One region of the Paenibacillus sp. OSY-SE genome, then DNA from elsewhere that is predicted to be linked to it. Evidence: riboswitches for the same ligand, from Rfam matches in the RefSeq annotation. Region 1 holds a riboswitch; each other region holds the start of a gene.
The links. Region 1 has a riboswitch for cyclic di-GMP ahead of ggt (gamma-glutamyltransferase). Riboswitches for the same ligand answer to the same signal wherever they lie in the genome.
Positions count from the first base shown of each region.

Region 2: linked by a shared signal. The riboswitch ahead of A372_RS33445 (glycosyl hydrolase family 18 protein) and the one ahead of ggt (gamma-glutamyltransferase) in region 1 are both predicted to bind cyclic di-GMP.
Region 3: linked by a shared signal. The riboswitch ahead of A372_RS0118685 (CAP domain-containing protein) and the one ahead of ggt (gamma-glutamyltransferase) in region 1 are both predicted to bind cyclic di-GMP.
Region 4: linked by a shared signal. The riboswitch ahead of A372_RS0114780 (4'-phosphopantetheinyl transferase family protein) and the one ahead of ggt (gamma-glutamyltransferase) in region 1 are both predicted to bind cyclic di-GMP.

Region 1 covers NZ_ALKF01000188.1:85,386-89,896, reverse strand. Annotated here, with positions in the region: gene A372_RS0118225 (methyl-accepting chemotaxis protein) at 1-1,193, opposite strand, end outside; gene ggt (gamma-glutamyltransferase) at 1,297-3,012, opposite strand; cyclic di-GMP riboswitch class I at 3,112-3,204, opposite strand; gene A372_RS39095 (hypothetical protein) at 3,882-4,004, opposite strand; gene A372_RS0118205 (helix-turn-helix domain-containing protein) at 4,395-4,511, opposite strand, start outside.
Region 2 covers NZ_ALKF01000159.1:4,399-8,909, reverse strand. Annotated here, with positions in the region: gene A372_RS33445 (glycosyl hydrolase family 18 protein) at 1-2,313, opposite strand, end outside; cyclic di-GMP riboswitch class I at 2,422-2,506, opposite strand; gene A372_RS0106920 (hypothetical protein) at 3,711-4,511, shown strand, end outside.
Region 3 covers NZ_ALKF01000189.1:73,221-77,731, forward strand. Annotated here, with positions in the region: gene A372_RS0118680 (SdrD B-like domain-containing protein) at 1-2,273, shown strand, start outside; cyclic di-GMP riboswitch class I at 2,381-2,472, shown strand; gene A372_RS0118685 (CAP domain-containing protein) at 2,754-3,842, shown strand; gene A372_RS0118690 (class D sortase) at 3,958-4,511, opposite strand, start outside.
Region 4 covers NZ_ALKF01000182.1:77-4,587, reverse strand. Annotated here, with positions in the region: gene A372_RS0114785 (non-ribosomal peptide synthetase) at 1-2,315, opposite strand, end outside; gene A372_RS0114780 (4'-phosphopantetheinyl transferase family protein) at 2,340-3,050, opposite strand; cyclic di-GMP riboswitch class I at 3,139-3,228, opposite strand; gene A372_RS0114775 (helix-turn-helix domain-containing protein) at 3,333-3,848, shown strand.

The sequences.
Region 1 (4,511 bases):
TGCTCCGCATTGGCGGAGAGCTCTTCAGCGGACACTGCCACCTGCTGCGCCGTGGCGTTAATATCCACAATAAAGCTGCGTAATTGCCCCACCATCGTGTTGACCGCCTGTGACAACATCCCCACCTCATCCTTGGTACGGACAGATAGCGGTTCAACGGTCAATTCGCCAATCGACACCTGCTCCGCTACAACAGCCACTTTAGCAATAGGTCTTGTAATACTGCGGGATAGGATGATTGCGATGAACATGACCAAGATAGTGACGAAGAGCATGATGACCGTAACATTGGTCTTCATCGAAGATACAGCCGAGGTAATGGACGTTTCCGGTATATGCAAATAAAGGCCGTACCCAGTAGCCTGAATCGGGGAATAGGCTACCACGTAGGATTCACCGTTATCTGTATAATGGTAAGAAGATGCCTCATTCTCCTGCTTCAGCAAAATGCCGCCCAAATCCGAAGCAAGCTCAAGTTCGCTCACTTTTTTTCCGAGCCATTCCTTGTTCGGATGCAGCTGAATCTGCCCCAAATTGTCGACTATGATCGGATAGACCGCTCCGTTATCGATGTACAGATCCTGCAGAAAGCGATCGGCGAACGCCTCGAAGTTAATAAGACCGGTCAGCACTCCGATGACGTTCTCTTGCTTCCCTTTGACCGGCGATGCGACGATAATGGAGCGCTTGCCTGTCGTCTTCGCCAATATAACGTCGGTATAGCTTGATTTGCCTTTCAATCCGTTCTGGAAAAATGGACGCTCAGACAAGTCGATGCCGACACTGTCTGGGAACGTATCCGCAATTACGATGCCGTTTGAACCGATATATGTATTGCCGTCAAACACGTTCGCGCTCTTCGTAAATTGTTGGATAAACTCAGCCTTCGCCGCTTGGTCAGTTGAACGAATGTCTGTAGTGAGGGACAAAATGTCCATTTGCGACATGCGCTCCGTTAACCATTGATTCATAATAAGCGACGTACTTGTAACTAATTTCACGTATGATTCTGTTTGTTTGTCTACCAACTGCTTCGAACTGAACTGATATAAATACAGGGATGTAAGCAGCAGCGGAATTAATGCGACGATGAGAAACCACGCCGCCAGCTTATTTCCCAGCTTCCCAGTAAACCGTGATAACAACCCGTTTCTAGCCATCGCTTTGTTGAGAAACGGTTCCAACTTTCCCATCGGTTTCATCTCCATTTCCTACCTCTAGCGCCGTCATTGCGTTGCGACGGCAGCAGACTGCCGGTACTTGCCCGGCAGTCTTCCGTCTCACACATCCATTTAATTAATAGCCTAGCGCCGCTCCTTCGCCCCGCGGATCGGCACCGCCGAATTTGACGTTGGTGTCCGGATTAATCAGAATGACACCCGATTGGCCAACCGTATCCGTGTATTCGGCAATCGGCTGCACCGGATGGCCGCGCTTCACGAGTTCATCCCGTACCGCCTGCGGAACGCGTCCTTCCATCTTCAGATCGTTCGACGAGGATCCCCAGTTGCGTCCATGCAGCCATCTCGGCGCTTCGATCGCATCCTGCACTGTAAATCCGAAGTCGACAATTCGCGTAATAAGCGCCGTCTGTGTCTGCGGTTGCCCTTCGCCGCCCTGCGTGCCGTACAGCACATATGGCTTATTTCCTTTTAAGAGCATCGCCGGATTCAACGTATGGAACGTGCGCTTTTTCGGTTCCAGCTTGTTAATATGGTTCGGGTCCAAGGAGAAGAAGCTGCCCCGATTTTGCAAAATAACGCCGGTGTCCTTAGCGACGACGCCTGCACCATAGTCAAAGTAATGGCTCTGAATCAAAGATACGGCGTTGCCGTCCTTATCCACGAAGCCAAGCCATACCGTATCCCCTTTTGGATCGAGCGGCTTGACGGATTCTGCCGCTTTCTTCATATCAATGCGGGCAGCCATGTCTTGGCCATGCTGCTTAGACAACAGCTGGTCAAGCGGAATATCAACGAAATCAGGGTCAGTCAGCCACTTGTCCCGATCGGCAAATGCCTGCTTGGTAGCCTCCACGATAACATGGTAATAATCGGCCGTGCCTTCACCCATACTCTTCACATCAAAGTTGTTCAAAATGTTGAGAATGGACAATGACGCCATGCCCTGCGAGTTCGGCGGAACGTTGTACGCTGTATATCCGCGGTAATCGACAGAAATCGGCTTCACCCAATCCGCTTTGTGCTCGGCAAAATCCTTATTCGTCAGCACTCCGCCATTTTCCTGAATGTCCTTGACGATTTTATCGGCGATTTCACCTTTATAGAAGGCGTCTGCCCCTTTGTTCGCAATTGTCTGCAATGTCTTGGCCAAGTCCTTCTGCACCATGACTTCACCTGGTTTATAAGCTTCCCCGTTCGGCTTCAGGAAGGTGTCACGGAAGCTTTCGAAGCGCTGCAGGTTTTTCAATTCCTTGTCGCTTGTATCTAGATTCAGCTTCGTCCAGTACTCCTGATTCGGAGTTACCGGGTAGCCATTTTCCGCATATCCAATGGCCCGTTCCAGCACTTTGTCCCATGGCAAATGGCGGTCCATCGACTTTTTAGCATATTCATAAGCTTCTCCCCAGCCAGATACCGCCCCCGGCACAGTGTTGGCCGCAAGATATCCGCGCGATGGGATTTTGTCATACCCTTTATTTTTATAAAAATCGATGGTGACGTTCTCTCCCGATCGCCCGCTCGCGTTCAGCGCCTTGACTTCTTTCGTCTTGGCGTTGTAGATCAGCCAGAAGCTGTCTCCGCCAATGCTCGTATAGTGCGGATAGACGACGGCGAGCGTGGATGCGGCCGCAATGGCGGCTTCCACGGCGTTGCCCCCATCCTCAAGCGCTTGCAGAGCCGCCGCGGATGCCAAATAGTGAGGCGTAGTTACCATTCCGTTCTGAGCCATCGTCGTCGGACGGTTGGCTGCACCGGCTGCTGAGAAGGAAGTCACAAAAAGCAGACAAGACATTAGCAACATAGACCACTTTTTAAAAGTAAACCGCATGATTACGTCATTCTCCTTCCATCGTGTGCATATTGTAGAATCAAGAAAATAAAAAAAGGCGCCCCCATTGTCACCTTCTTCATCATAAGAATCAGGATGGCAGGCAACAGGCTGGCATCATCTGCCGGAAGGAAGACATTAGCCCCTGTAGCTTTGCGGCACATTCTCTCGAACGGTGTGCCTTTTTCTGTTATTACATGATTATTTATTCATATATTCATATACATAATTGAAAATTATCCTCTTCTCGAAACCTATCACTCAGAAGCGGCCGCTCCTTCACTATCATTTATCGGTTATTGCAGTGAAATTATGTATATTGCATGTCTCACATTTCCAAGATTGTCATATATCACGAGTTGTGATCAGTAACGAAATGTTCCGTTCGTGCAGTGGCATCACACTTCGGTGATTCGCTTCAACCGCCCCTTTGCTTCATTCTCCCCTTCCATCAGAAGGAGGCGGCTCCCTTTGTGCGTTCGGTTCACTCTCCTCATTGGCTTACGTCATGCCGTTCGCGCAAGATATGACCGTCTGTCTTTTCCGTAACATATCCCTCCTGTGGTCATGTCATTTGTGTATGATATTACGTGTACCTTTTCCTCGACGTTATCACTCCTGATTATATGGGAGAGTGCACATAAGGGCAGGGTAAGGACAGGGCTCATAAGCCTTCTCACCGAGTACCGCTTCACAGTACTGCCTCGAGCCTTTTGCAAGAGCCCCAAAGCCCAATCGAGCACAATAAATCAATATGTCCAAGTCGTGCACAACAACACTAATTCCTTGCAATACACTCAGTCGTGCACAACATATCTGCAATACGTCGAATCACGTGCATTTCACGAATGCAACGGAACCATAGGGGTTCAGACTCGCTCCAGCTGCACCACAACGAGCGCTTCGGGACCGCGCGCGTTGCCAAGCTTTGGGCAGTGTAGCAGCTGAGCGCTGCTTATCGGTGACCAAGCGTATTGAAGCAGCACTGCCATTGGAAAACATCCAATGGAAATTCACATGTTAAGCGGAAATGGTGCAATCCACTGGAAAACCTCCGCTCAAATCAATCCTAGTCCGGTGAAGCAGCCGAATATAAGGTCATTTGACTGTACAGTATCCAATGGAAGTTTCCTTTCTCCACACAACCTCATCAATCTATTGGACGAAATCCAACAGACAGGAGCGCAGCAGCTCAAAACGCACAAAAGCAAGAAGGATTAATCTACATATGAGCATCCGATGTTATCCCTCCTAGATACAACAGAAGCCGAAGAAGAAGAAGACATCACAGTCACGATTAAAAAGGAAGAAAAACTGTCATCTGAATGAAGGGGAAAGTGAGACGATACAAAAAAGAGGCCTTGCGGGCCCCTTACTCCATTTTATGTATTCATTCTGCGGTCAAATGTCGCGAGCATATCTGTGGCAATGCGATGGACAAGCTTCACGTCGTCCGGTTCCCTGCCCTTAAGCAGCTTCACATGCAGCTCAAGTGTGCC
Region 2 (4,511 bases), on a different contig from region 1:
TTTACCGTCAACGATTTGCTTCGAGATGGATTGAATAAAGCCGAGATTGAAGAATTTCACGCCTGTATCCTCTGAAATTCTGACGAGGTTAGGCGCACCGTTGTTGGAATAGCCTGGCTTAGTAACCCATGCAACCATATCCATGAACGGAGAATTGACTTGCTTCGGCCACTCGATTCCTTCACCAACCCCAAAGTTATACTCTGGAGATACCGCCGCTTCGACAACCGTAATCGTGCGAGCTTTTTCTGCCGTTAATCCTTGTGAATCCGTTACGGAATACGTCAGCTGATACTTGCCAGCCAGATTGGTGTTTACTTCTCCCGTCACTGCAATGCGCGACGTTAAATCTCCGTCTTCCACGTCGGTAGCGGTTATGCCGGCCAGCTTATCGAACACGTCGCCGACTTGAATCGTGTAGTCCGATACGCCATGCAATACAGGCGCTTGATTCTTGCCTGGAGTCTCATCGCCCAGAATGAATTGTCTATTCATTTCCGGGCTGTTATTCGATACCCGCTGAACAAGTTCCATGCTTGCAATCTCGGCATCTCCCTTAAGTTTGAACGTATAGGATCTGCCAGGTTCAATCGTTTTGGCGTCATAAACCGATTTCAAATCGACGACCGTATAACCGTTCTCATTGGTTACGGTTCCTGCCAAATAATCGCCGGAAGTCAACGGTCCATCGGCTTGGATGTAAAGCTTCGGCAGCTTAACCGTTTTTGCGCCTCTTTCCACGGCTCTCAATACTTGATTCGATTCGGTCAAAGACTCGTTATTGACGAGGGTAATTTCATACCCTTTATTGTCGCCCCAAGGCTCTGTATACGGTTTCATAGCAGCCGTCACGTCCAGCTTGGCATATTGGATCTCATGTGTTTTCAACGGCTGACTTCCAAAGAGGCCTTCTTTCGTCGCCTTTGTTAATTTGTCACGCTTGGCAGGGTTCGTAGTAGGGGCATCATTGGCAGCCATCCAAGCAATGACGCCGCCTAAACCGTGCGCAAGCACATATTTCGTTTTCTCATGAATGGATTTTTCATTGTCATACGTGTAGAATACGCCAGTTGTGTCATCATACAGATAGGGAGCTTTTGCAAAATCATCCCAGTATTCTTTGAGATTCGGGTATGTGGCCTTCAACTTGTCGAGATTGCGATAAGACCAAGTCCCTGTTCGGCGGCCGCCGTCCCCAAGGACGAGAGGGGATTCGCCAACCGCGCCGCGGGATGGAGTGTAATCCGCATCCTTGGCAGATAGTGCGGCTTCACCGAATAGTCCCGGATGATTCGGGTCGGATCCTTGCGACACTTTATCCCAGCCGCGAGTATAGTAAGCCGCTCCGATGACAATCTTGCTCGGCTCGGCACCTTGCTGAATCAAATAGTTCACGCTCTCGTCAATGGATAGATTGTTGCCGGTGAGCGGGTCATTTGGATTCGGATACAAGCCGGTGTGATGGCCGCTTACCTCATCCCATGCGCCGCGCATGTCATAAGTCATGATATTGGCAAAATCTACAATGTTAAATAACTTAGGCACATCAATGCCGATATCAATCTTCTTTTTGGGAGCGGGCAGGGCAACAGTCAGCTCATACGCTTTACCAAGCTCGGCTCCTTGTTTATTCAATGCGTTTTTCAAGTCTTGCAGGAGCAAAATATAATTATTTTTATCCTCCGGCGTGGCGTATTTCGTGCCTTCATCGTTTTTATTATCGACCAGATCTGGCTGGCGAACTTCAGCCGGGAACTCCCAGTCCACATCCACGAAGTCCATGTTCGTGTATTTGATGAACTTCATTACATTCTGAACCAGATTCGCCCGCTTCGAAGCATCTGCCGTTACAACGGAGAAGTCACCTGATTTGGACCATCCGCCAAGAGAGATGCCGATTTTCAGATTCGGATTTTCTGCACGCAATTGCTGCAGGGCGATAAGTGCGCCGGCATTGGCTGCATCCCATTGTACGCCATCCTGGCCGACAGGCGCGCCTACAGCCACATCCTTGTCCGTAAAGACGAGGTTGCCTTGGGCATCAAAATCGAGGAACGCATAGTTCAAGTGGGTTAATTGATCCGAGGGAATATCCTTGGGATAAAAGCTCCCTTGTCCTCCCCAGATCGACCAATCGCCATAATACATGACATTACGGATTTCCTTTGTCGAGCTCTGCTTTACAACAGGTTCCTTTGCTGCGGGAATAGTCGTTCCTGCATAGGCCGGCGCCAATGAAGATACGAACATCATAATGGTCATCACCGTCATTGCGAATAACCTTCGGGCACTCTGCTTTCTCCTTGTCTTCATCCGTGTTCACTTCCTATCAATGTATTATATTAATAGGCAGCTAGGGTGTTTCTTACTATGAGCAATTCATAAATAACGCATACGACTAATAGGGAGTGGATTCTATTAATCGGCAACTGGCTGGCATAGAATTTCTTCTTTAGCCCCTTTAGCTTTGCGTCACTAGATTTCCCTAGCTTTGCCTAGTAATACCTGTGTAAAAATGCATGCGCTTTCATTTTCGATCTTCACAGGTGGAAATAATGTTTTGACTATTCATTCTGTATGCAGAACGATGCCTGTTTGTATCGTTTAATATACAGTAAATACGCGCTTATTTAATGGGACTTAAGAATTAATTGTGAAAGGCAGCACATAGTTCGATTTTATTATTCATTTGAAATGCCAGACATGATAGAACGGCTGTGATAAGGGAGTTCATTTTTATGCCAACTCGTTTGATAATATGTCTCAGCCCAGTAACCGTATACTTCTTCTAGCATTCCTTGTAATATATTTTTACATATTTTGGGTATGTAGAAGAATCTGAGCAATAGGTCATAGGAAGGAGGAAAGGATACAATATACACCATAAAATGGTGAGAATTAACTGGTGGTTTTGCTTTGTATGCAAAGTGCATGCTTTCGAAGCGGGCTTTGCTTCGCTAAGCATCTAGGAGGTACGCCATGATGAACAAAACCATTTTAATAACTGGAGGCCGGGCTCTTGGGGAGGAGAGTTGAACAGGTAGTTGTTGGCTTATCATCAGCCGCAAGAAGTTCGCGTCTTTTTGCGCAATGAAGCAGCAGTTCAACGACTCTAGAACGACACGGAACTGCTACGGTAATGGAGTTTTTTCTTTATTTTTCCCAACCTCTCAGGTTCATAGATCCAGCTCCAATCCTAGAGCCACAAGGGATACAGGTAATTTGAGAATGGTTTCTGGTTTATTTAGTTTCGGTTGGGAAAATAATGGCGAAACCCGCGCCGCTGCGAATGCGACGATATTTTCTTCCTAACCTTGCCTGAAATGCTGGATGTCTTATCCTGCACTTTCGATTAGGATGTTCAGTTGCTAATCGCTGTCCGCAAGGCAAGTTTCGCGTATTATCAACGGCTGCAGCCACCGTGAGAGATAACGAGTGAAGGGGAGAATATCGAGGTCAAGCTGGACGGAGGCGATGCACCGGAAGGAGCCTTAATTGGACGTATCTCCTGGTATCGTCGAAGGGAGAGCTAGAGTCGTGACGGATCCGAGCACGGCCGCACTCAAGGAAGGTGAAATAAAAACAACTATGGATATTAGAGGAAATTAAAGGTATTATTATGGTTGATTTCTAAAATAAAGGAGGAAGGCGATGGAGCTATAGTTTAACGAAGTGGGGCTGTATTTTATCCAGAAAGGTGGGGTTGGAAAATGAATAAAAAGATTGCTTTTATTTTTATTCTAGCAGTTTTTTTGGTATCTAGCGTCAACGCTTATGACGCGGAGTACAGTTATGATGAGAATGGAAACATAAAGAATATCACGAATGATGATACGGATATCACATATCAGGCAGATAAGAATGGCAATATGACAAGTAGAAGTGTGAGCAAGAAGGTATACGAAAAGGTGACAAACAGTGATTTTAAAAACGTAAACAATGCCGGCAAGGCGATTGGCTGGTCCTATGTGACGGATAGGGAAGCGGTATCCAGTTATGGCATTCAAAAGATTGGATCGAGAAATCATCAGCAAATTCAAGCTTCTAATATGCCTATTGGAAGTTCGATTGGCATTAAGCAAACGATTTCTATTTCTGCAGATTCAAATAAATACCTACGAGGTATGAAAAGTTCTTTGAAGATTGAACATCTGCAGAATGCGGAGGCAATAATGGCGCTCGAATTTGTGGATGACAATGGCAAGGTTATCGAAAGAGTTGCTAAAAAAAGCACGTTAACGAGCAATTTCTTTTATACAATAAGTGAGAAAATAGGTAGTGTTCCCGATAATGCAAAAAAAGCAGTCATTCAATTAGTGATTCACGCAACGGGAAGCAATGCCGCCGGCGCGATAACAATTAGGGGTGTTGATGTTACTTATGATTACGATCCTTTCTTTAATCTACTCATGAATTATGATTTCCAAGGGGAGGGAATCTCAACGATAGGAGGTACAATCTCAGATTACTGGGATGATGCAGACAACACCTATTCTTCTAGGCTCTATATC
Region 3 (4,511 bases), on a different contig from region 1:
AAAAGTTCAAAGATGGCAAATGGTACGTCTATAGCAATGTAACAATCAACGTTAATTCGGCTACCAATCTTGAAGCGGTGAAGTATGTGCAAGGCGATCTGGACAACGGACAATGGTCCAAATATCCGGCTATAGGAACCGTCTCATCCGGTGGCAAAATCAACTACAAGCTGGAAGTAAAAAACTCCGGTACTGTTGACGTAAAAAAGGTAACGATCGTTGATGTTCTTCCGCGTAAAGGCGATATCGGCGTAATTGACAGATCACCGCGTGACAGCAAGTGGAGCCCTATTTTAACAGAGGCGATTAAGTACGAGAATGTGGACGTCTACTACAGTACAAGTAACAATGTATCCATGACGACGGGCTCGTGGAGCACCGAACCGCCGCAAGATCTGACGACGGTAAAAGCTCTGAAATTCGTGTTTGCGCAGCAAACTGCTTTAAAACCTGGGGAAACGAAAGTGCTGGAATGGACGATGCGGTCGCCTGTTGGGGCACCGGTCGGAGATGAGGAGATCGCATGGAATTCTTTCGGCTTTACGGCTTCACGGACCGACACAAATACCGACCTGTTGCCAGCCGAACCGCTCAAGGTAGGAATTAAAATCAAGAATAGTCCGAAGGCTGAGATCGGCAATTATGTTTGGTTTGACAAAGATGGCACCGGAATTCAGACGAATGATTCCCATTTAGGCGTCAACGGCGTCAAAGTAGAATTATATGACGCCGACAGTAAGGAACTTCTGGAAGCCACGTTGACAGGTGACGATCATAAAGGGAACCCAGGCTACTATCTGTTTACAGGACTAGATAAAGGTAAATATTTTGCAAAATTCCATCTTCCAGAAGAGTATACGGGGTTCACTAAACAAGGTGCAGGCGATGACAGGAACCTTGATTCCGACGCCAGGCCAGAAGGCACGACGGACATCATTGAGCTCAATAGAGGCGATAAACGCCATGACATCGATGCCGGATTAGTAAAGAGAAAACTCCCGCCTAACCCTGAACCGAAAAAGGGAGCAATCGGAAAATATGTCTGGTTTGATACGAACGGCAATGGAATTCAGGACGATGGGGATACTGGCATCAACGGTGTTACCGTGGAGTTGTACAACAATGAAGGCAACAAGAAGCTCGCTTCCACAGTAACCCGCTCCGTATACTACAGTTCAGTTACGAATTCGGTCTATGATCCTACAGTAACGGGTTCTGTGTATGATCCGACTGTGACTGACTATGTATACAGGTCCGGCTATTATCTCTTCGATAACTTGGATGCAGGCGATTATAAGGTCAAATTCTTTGCACCGGACGGTTATACCTTCACTCTGAAAGACACAGGCGACAATAGGGCACTTGATTCCAACGCTTATAAGGACGGGTGGACAGATGTCATAGCTCTTGCCCAAGGTGAGCATAACATGACAATCGATGCGGGACTCGTTCGCAAACCGGTAGATCCAGTTGAACCTAATAAAGGTTCCATCGGTAATTACGTCTGGTTCGATGCGAACCGCAATGGGATTCAGGATGACGGGGACACTGGCATGAACGGCATTACCATACAACTGTACGATACTAACGGCACATGGTTAAGATCAACGGTGACAGAATCGGTATATAAAGACACGGTTACCGGCGCAGTGTACGAATCAGGCAAACCTGGATACTATCTCTTCGATAACTTGGATGCAGGCGATTATAAGGTCAGATTCATTGCACCGGACGGCTACACTTTCACTTTGAAAGGTGCAGGAGACGATCGTTCACTTGATTCCGACGCTTATAAGGACGGGTGGACAGATGTCATAGCTCTTGCCCAAGGCGAGCATAACATGACAATCGATGCGGGACTGATTCGCAAACCGTCGGCACCAGGCCCAGATCCCGATCCTGATCGACCAGGCGGGTCAGACAATTCCGGAGGGGATCCATCTACACCGAATCCAACGACGGAGCCTGATAGACCGTCTGAGCCATCTAATCCGGATTCAGAACGAGACGAACCTTCCGATGTCAATTATCCAGGAGACAACACTGAAGGAGAACAAGATGAAAATAACGATGACGCTAATGATACCGAGATAGATGGCGATACCGACTCCAAGCCAATAACGGATGAACAGCCAAAATCCAAACCAAAAAATATGGATACGCTGCCTCAAACAGGCGAAGAATCCCCTGTCACACCTGTCATCGGTGTCATCTTATGTACGTTAGCTCTCGTCGCATGGTTAGCACGAAAAAAATTGTTCGCGCAAAGCTAACCAAATAGCCGTCAAGGAAAGATGCCTCACGGCTTGTAACTGCCCAAAATAGTATGTACAACCTTTTCTGATTCATATATAGTGTAAATAGTTACATTGATATTCGAAATGGATAACGGCAAACTCTAGCGAAAGCAGAGGACGCAAAGCCACGGGTCTAATGCATGTGTATACATGCGATGACAGCCGGGTTGCCCTAATTGCGACATTTGTCGTCGCGCTTATTTGAGCGCCGCCGTTAGGGCGGCGCTTTTTGTCGTCGCCCTAACATACCGTTATTCATCTCATTCAAGCATAAATCTTAAAAGTGCGTGTTCAAAAAGGCCGGTTGTCAGCACCGAGAAGGTTACAGGAACTCGAAGCGTATGCTTCCGAAGCGAGCTTTGCTCCGCAAAATTTGTAAGGAGCAGCGCAGTGTAGGCGAGACTACATGAGCAGCGGACTTTTTGAACAACCTCTAAAAGAATGGGAGATGGTATTATGTCGAAACGTGTTGTTTCAATATTAGGCACTTATAACGCTGCGGTATACAGACGACAGCATTATACACAACGAGGAAAGTGGTATGTACCCTTATTCGTCACCATTATGATTGCGGCCTTGTTCTGTTCCTCTCAATCAGCACATGCAGCCAATAAACATCCCGCGACTGCATCAAGCGGCTCATCTGACCTTTATACCCAGACGATTGTGAAGTCAAGTTCGAAGAACCAAACTGATTTCATTGTGCAAGGCGTATCCATCGGCATGAGCGAACAAGCTTTGATTGATGTGTTAGGAGAACCAGCCCGCAAAGATGTAAGCGAATACGGCTTTGAATGGTTTATCTACAATCACAATTATAAGCGGTACTTGCAAGTCGGCGTAAATAACAGCAAAGTAGTAGCTCTCTACACGAACGCCCAAGATTGGACATCCGCGAGCGGCATTCAATTTGGTTCGACGAAATCAGAGGTGGAAGCTGCACTCGGCCCCGCACTCACCAAGATAAAAAAAGGGAACACCAATTATAATTACAAAGACAACGGCGGCAAGCTGAGCATTCATCGAGTTGGCGACCTGTATGCAACCGTATTTTACGATTTGAACCAGCAGGGCACGGTTACGGCGATTCAGCTTATCGCTGCGGAAACGGAATTAGCGTTTAAAGGATACTACGGTACGCCTAGTGAACGCTTGCGTGAAAGCTTTGAACGGGAAGTGTTCGATCTGACCAATGCTATCCGCGTGCGCTACGGCAAGGAACCATACGAGTGGAACGATGTTATTGCGGATACAGCACGCAAACATAGCACAGATATGAAGAGCAGAAATTTTTTCAACCATAACGACCCTGACGGAAAAACACCTTTCGATCGGATCAAAAAGGACGGCATCACTTACAAAGTGGCTGGAGAAAACATTGCAGCCGGCCAGACAAGTGCCATCTTTGTCCACGAGGACTGGATGAACTCTAGCAAGCACCGCAAAAATATAATTGGGGATTATGAACAACTGGGCGTCGGGATATCCTTCGGGGGCAAATCAAATGTGTTCTACACGCAAAACTTTTATACTCCAAATCTTTGACGCCACGCTCCGGACAAGCATGTTACGGACAAGCACGCACAGCCGCCGCATGAATAAGATGTGGCGGCTTTCATTGCAGCTTTCCGCTCCAACTTTAAGTGCGTAATCAAAATGGTCACTTTTCAGCACCGAGAAGGGCCTTAATAATGAGCCGATGTGTCGGATTATCCATCGGTTCGCAAGTAATCAGCGTCAATTGCTTGTCATCCTTGTTCTGATCAAGCACGGACAAGTCTTCCGGTTCGACTATAAACTTCGTATTCACCTTGTATACATAAGTGTTGTTCGTCGTTTCGATCTTAATTTCATCGCCGGCTTCGAGTTCGTCAAGCCGATTGAAGTGCCGTCCGAATGTTTGGCTGCGGTGACTCGCTAGAACGAAGTTCCCCGTTGTGCCCGGCGTGCGATTCGGCACTACGACCCCACTTCCATGCTTCAACGACTGTGCTGTGGCTCCCGCAAGCATCGGCTCCCGCAAATCGATTTTCTCAATCGAGATGGCGCCATATAAAGGTATGCCGTCTATCATCACTTCAGGATCTGGAGCTGGTTCTGGAGTTCGTACATCAGATGTAGGGAGGGATGCTTTAGAGAGTAGAGGCTGTGCCAAGTTATCCGCGTAAGAGCTTTCCTTCGGAATAGCGTCCCATTCGGTCAGCAAATGCAACT
Region 4 (4,511 bases), on a different contig from region 1:
GTGACACGGAATGCGGCCGCAATCTTCGCCTGCAGCTGAGCCATCTTCAACGAGTGCCCTCCCAGTTCGAAGAAATGGTCCTTCGTTCCGATTGGCGCAATGCCGAGCAGTTCCTCCCACATGTACGCGAGCTTGATTTCCGTCTCGCTGACAGGCGCCGTATAGCCGGCGGCAGCCCGCTCCCGCTTCTCTGGCTGCGGCAGCTTCGCCCGGTCGATCTTACCGTTAATCGTAAGCGGCATCCGGTCCAGGAACATGAAATAGGCAGGCACCATATATTCCGGCAGATGCTGTGACAGATACTCCCGGATTTCGGCCGCCGTCATACCGCCTTCCGCCACGATATAGGCGCAAAGCGCCTTCTGACCCGGAGTCTCTTCGAAGTCGATGACAATCGATTCAGTCACCTGCTCGTGAGCATGAATTTGCGCTTCAATCTCACCAAGCTCCATCCGATAGCCGCGAATCTTCACTTGGTGATCCTTACGGCCCACAAATTCAATACTGCCGTTCGGCAGCATCCGCACAAGGTCGCCCGTCTTATAAATCCGTTCCCCTTGCACAAATGGGCTATCGATGAACTTCTCCTGGGTCAGCTCCTCCTGATTCAAATAGCCGCGCGCAACACCCTCGCCGCCGACCCACAGCTCGCCTACCGCCCCTATTGGCTGCAGCTTGCCGTACTCATTCACGACATAGGCAGTCGAGTTCGTAATCGGTGTACCGATGGGTATCGTTCCATCCACCTCGTGCTTCAACTCGAAAGAGGTGGAAAACGTCGTATTCTCGGTTGGGCCGTAAATATTGGATATCGCGATTGGCGCACACTCTTTCGCCGCGCGGTAGAAATGCTTCGGCGACATCAGTTCTCCACCGACGAGCAGTTGGCGGAGCGGAGCGAATATGCGCGGGTTGCGGTCCACCAATTGAATGAACAGCGCCGTCGTCAGGAACATAATCGTCACGCCGTGACGGATAATGGCTTGTTCCAGCTGCTCTGCATCCAATATCGTCGTTTTATCAACCAACACCAGTCCCAATCCGTTCAAGAGCGAGCCCCAGATTTCAAAGGTCGATGCATCGAACACCAGCGATCCCGTCTGCAAGATGCGATCGTCTTGGCCGAACTTCACATAGTTCGTATGTTTGACCAGCCGGATGACATTGCGGTGCGTTACCATCACACCTTTCGGCCGGCCTGTCGAGCCTGATGTGTAAATGATATAGATAAGATCCTCCGGCTGATTGACAGGGGACAGATTATCCTCCAGCTCAGTGGCAAGATCCGGGTCGTCGATGATGACGCGTTCGATTGCGCCGGATAAATAATCGGCCGCTAGCCGGCTCGTCAGTACCAATTGAGTGCCGCTGTCCTCCAATACGTATTGAATGCGGTCCTGCGGGTGATCGGGATCTAGGGGGACATAAGTTCCTCCTGCTTTTAAAATCGCCAGTATCCCTATGACCATTTCCGCGGTTCGCTCTGCCATAATACCGACGGTTTGCTCACGGGTCACCCCCTGCTTCCGCAGACGGCGGGCTAATTGATTCGCCTTTTTGTTCAATTCCCGGTATGTGAGCTCCCGCTCGTCTTCTACAACAGCAACTCGGTCTGGAGCTTGAAGCACCTGCTGTTCGAACAGTGCCTGTACCGTGAAAGTCTTCGGATATTCCACTTGCGTCCGGTTCATATCATGAATCAACTGTCGTTTATCTTGTTCCGTCAGCATTTCCAACTCGCCGATTGTTTTCTGCGGATGCCGTGCCGCCTCTTGAAGGAGCTGCATGAAGTAGACCGCCAACCGTTTTATCGTCGTTTGCTGGAAGTGATTTTGTTCATAATAAATCGTAAATATCGGTGATGTCACACCATCTGCGCCAGCATATTGAAATCTGCCGTGCAGCCCGCTTACGTCTTGGTCCTTCGGAAGCTCGGGACAGATTCCGGCGCCGCACCAGCAATAAGTCGCAACGCCACCGTCCTCTAATGCTGCTGAGCAAGTCATGCTCACTGTGTCAGCGCAGGACGACAGACTGTCATGAATGCTCACGATGCCAGCTATCGTTACGTCGCTCTGGCTAACTATGGTATGAGCGCCTTTGCCGTTCTCCGATCCCACAACATGAAGGGCCACTTGTTCCGAGTTGTAAAACCGGGAAAGCAGTGCAGCCCAAGCCCCGCAAATAACGGATTCCAGCTTGACGGAATGCTCGCTCGAACGCTCGATCAAGAGGCGTACCGTATCCGCCGGCAGCTCAAAAGAATGTGCGTCGTGTCCGGCCAACTTTTCCACTGTCAATTGAATTGAAGCCAATCTATGTCCACTCCTTTATCTCGTTCAACGATAAATCATAAATCGATGAGTCAATTGTTCCACTGTTATGTATTCTACTTGCTTGGTGAACTCTGCATGCTGTGCACAAACCGCCATACTATAGCCTGCTTCAACCCCGGAGTATTGTTTTACATAGTAATCGTCAACACTCCATACGGGATCGCCATGCGGTACAGCAGCGGTTTCTGTCACGATTTCGAGCAAGCTCGGAAGCATGCCAAACCCCATTCCGATCGCCTTGAGACAGCTCTCTTTCGCCGTCCAAATGGTGAAGAACCGTTCCTGGCGCGCGCGATCACCGTCTGTACATGTGAGCATATCCCACTCGCGCGGCGCGCATATAAGACGAGCCACATCCATATCCCACTCTCTCATTCGTTCAATATCAATTCCGATTGGCGCATCATCAACCGCAGCCACGACGATATTTCCTGAATGGGAGACGTTGAAATAAACGGGATTCCCTTTAAGATAGGGCTTGCCGTATTCATTGGTGCGAAAAACAAGCTCATCGTTTCGCTGTCCCAATTTACGACAAAGCAGACTGCGGACCAGAATATCCGCGACGACCAAGCGCTGCCGCTCCTTCTGCTTACGGAGCCTGTCCAGTCTTTTGTATTTTTCAGGAGTAATATGCGGGATTAGTCTGTCAATCAGCCGGTTCATCTCATCGTGAGGAGAACCACCCTCCAATTTCACCAAGACAATATTCATAATCCGATTCATCCTCTAAACGCAAAAAAAAAGACTATTGTCCCCAATAGCCTCGTCACCAAATAAATGTTGATGTACCGCAACATAGAATGGCAACCCGGCCGCCATAATCCGCTTGCTGGATGTTAGGCCCGAGGCTTTGCGTCCTTACCTTTCGATAAGTTTGCCTTTATCAAGTTATATTTCGGTTTTCATACGTATTTGTTTACACATCCACTCACTGGAAATGAATACCTTTGTTCATGAAGACCTATACTAAAATAAAATCTCAAGTGAGTGAGTATGATGAAAAAACTATCTATCTCCAACAATCATGGCTGGGACGAGCCAACACTAGAACAACTGGCTTCCAGCTTGGACGATGCTCAACTCGCCAATCGAGTGCGGGCCATCCAACTCATCATGTCTGGTGCTTTCGCCAAAGACGTAGCCGCGCAGTTGGGCATCCATCGCCAATCCGTATCCGTTTATGTCAAGCTGTTCAACGAAGGTGGCATGGAGCATTTACTTGCCCGCAGCCTCGCTCCAGGCAAACCAAGGTTGCTGTCTCCGGAGCAGGAACGAGAATTGATTCGCCGCATCATCTCCACTCCTTCGCCTTCTGCTCAAGGTGCTTCTCATTGGAGCATGCGCGATATTCATGCCTTGCTGCAGTCAGAATTTCATCTTAAAATGTCACGCACTGGCATTCGCGACATGCTGCGTCGATTAGGTCTAAAGTATACAAAACATGGTTATAAACTTGAGAAACAGATAGAACATCCAACTCAAGACCCATATAATACATCGGAACGTTAAGATGAAAACTTAAACGCCTACCTTCATTTTACTTTCGATTTTTCGACAATGCAAATCAACTTATGTCAAAAAATGATGAATTTTCGGTTATTTTAAGTTTTTTTGTGCGATACAATGCGCTTTGGAGCAGAACAATTATCCAGTTCCATGTTGTTTTCATGAGCGATAGCGATAATGTGATAAAAATGTGAACACTAACGTTTCCGCCCTTTTCCAGAACAGAAACAAGACCGCCTCTCTGAAGCAGACGGTCTTATTTTTCTATCCTACCATTTACCTATTCCATTTGGTGCTGCTGCACCCTAGACCTGAACAGTACGTTCCACGGTATACAGTCTACGGAATGCGGGTCTACGGTCTACGGTATACGGTCTACGGAATGCGGGCCTACAGACTACGCTTGAAACGCTGTAATCCTTCAGGTATTACGTTCATAGTAGGATCCTTTTCTTTTAGCACTTAGCTCCACTCTCCCCTTAGTTCAGAAACTACATTAAGTTGATACATGGCGATACCAGCGCTTGTGCTTGATTATAGCAGCACCTTTTCATTTTCCGAAAAGTAAAAACTTGAGAGCTACATCATAAGATGAATATTTCAGAAAAAGATTTTCAACATAAAGAACGCCAAAGGAGTAACGACCGGAACGGTGCAAAAATCACA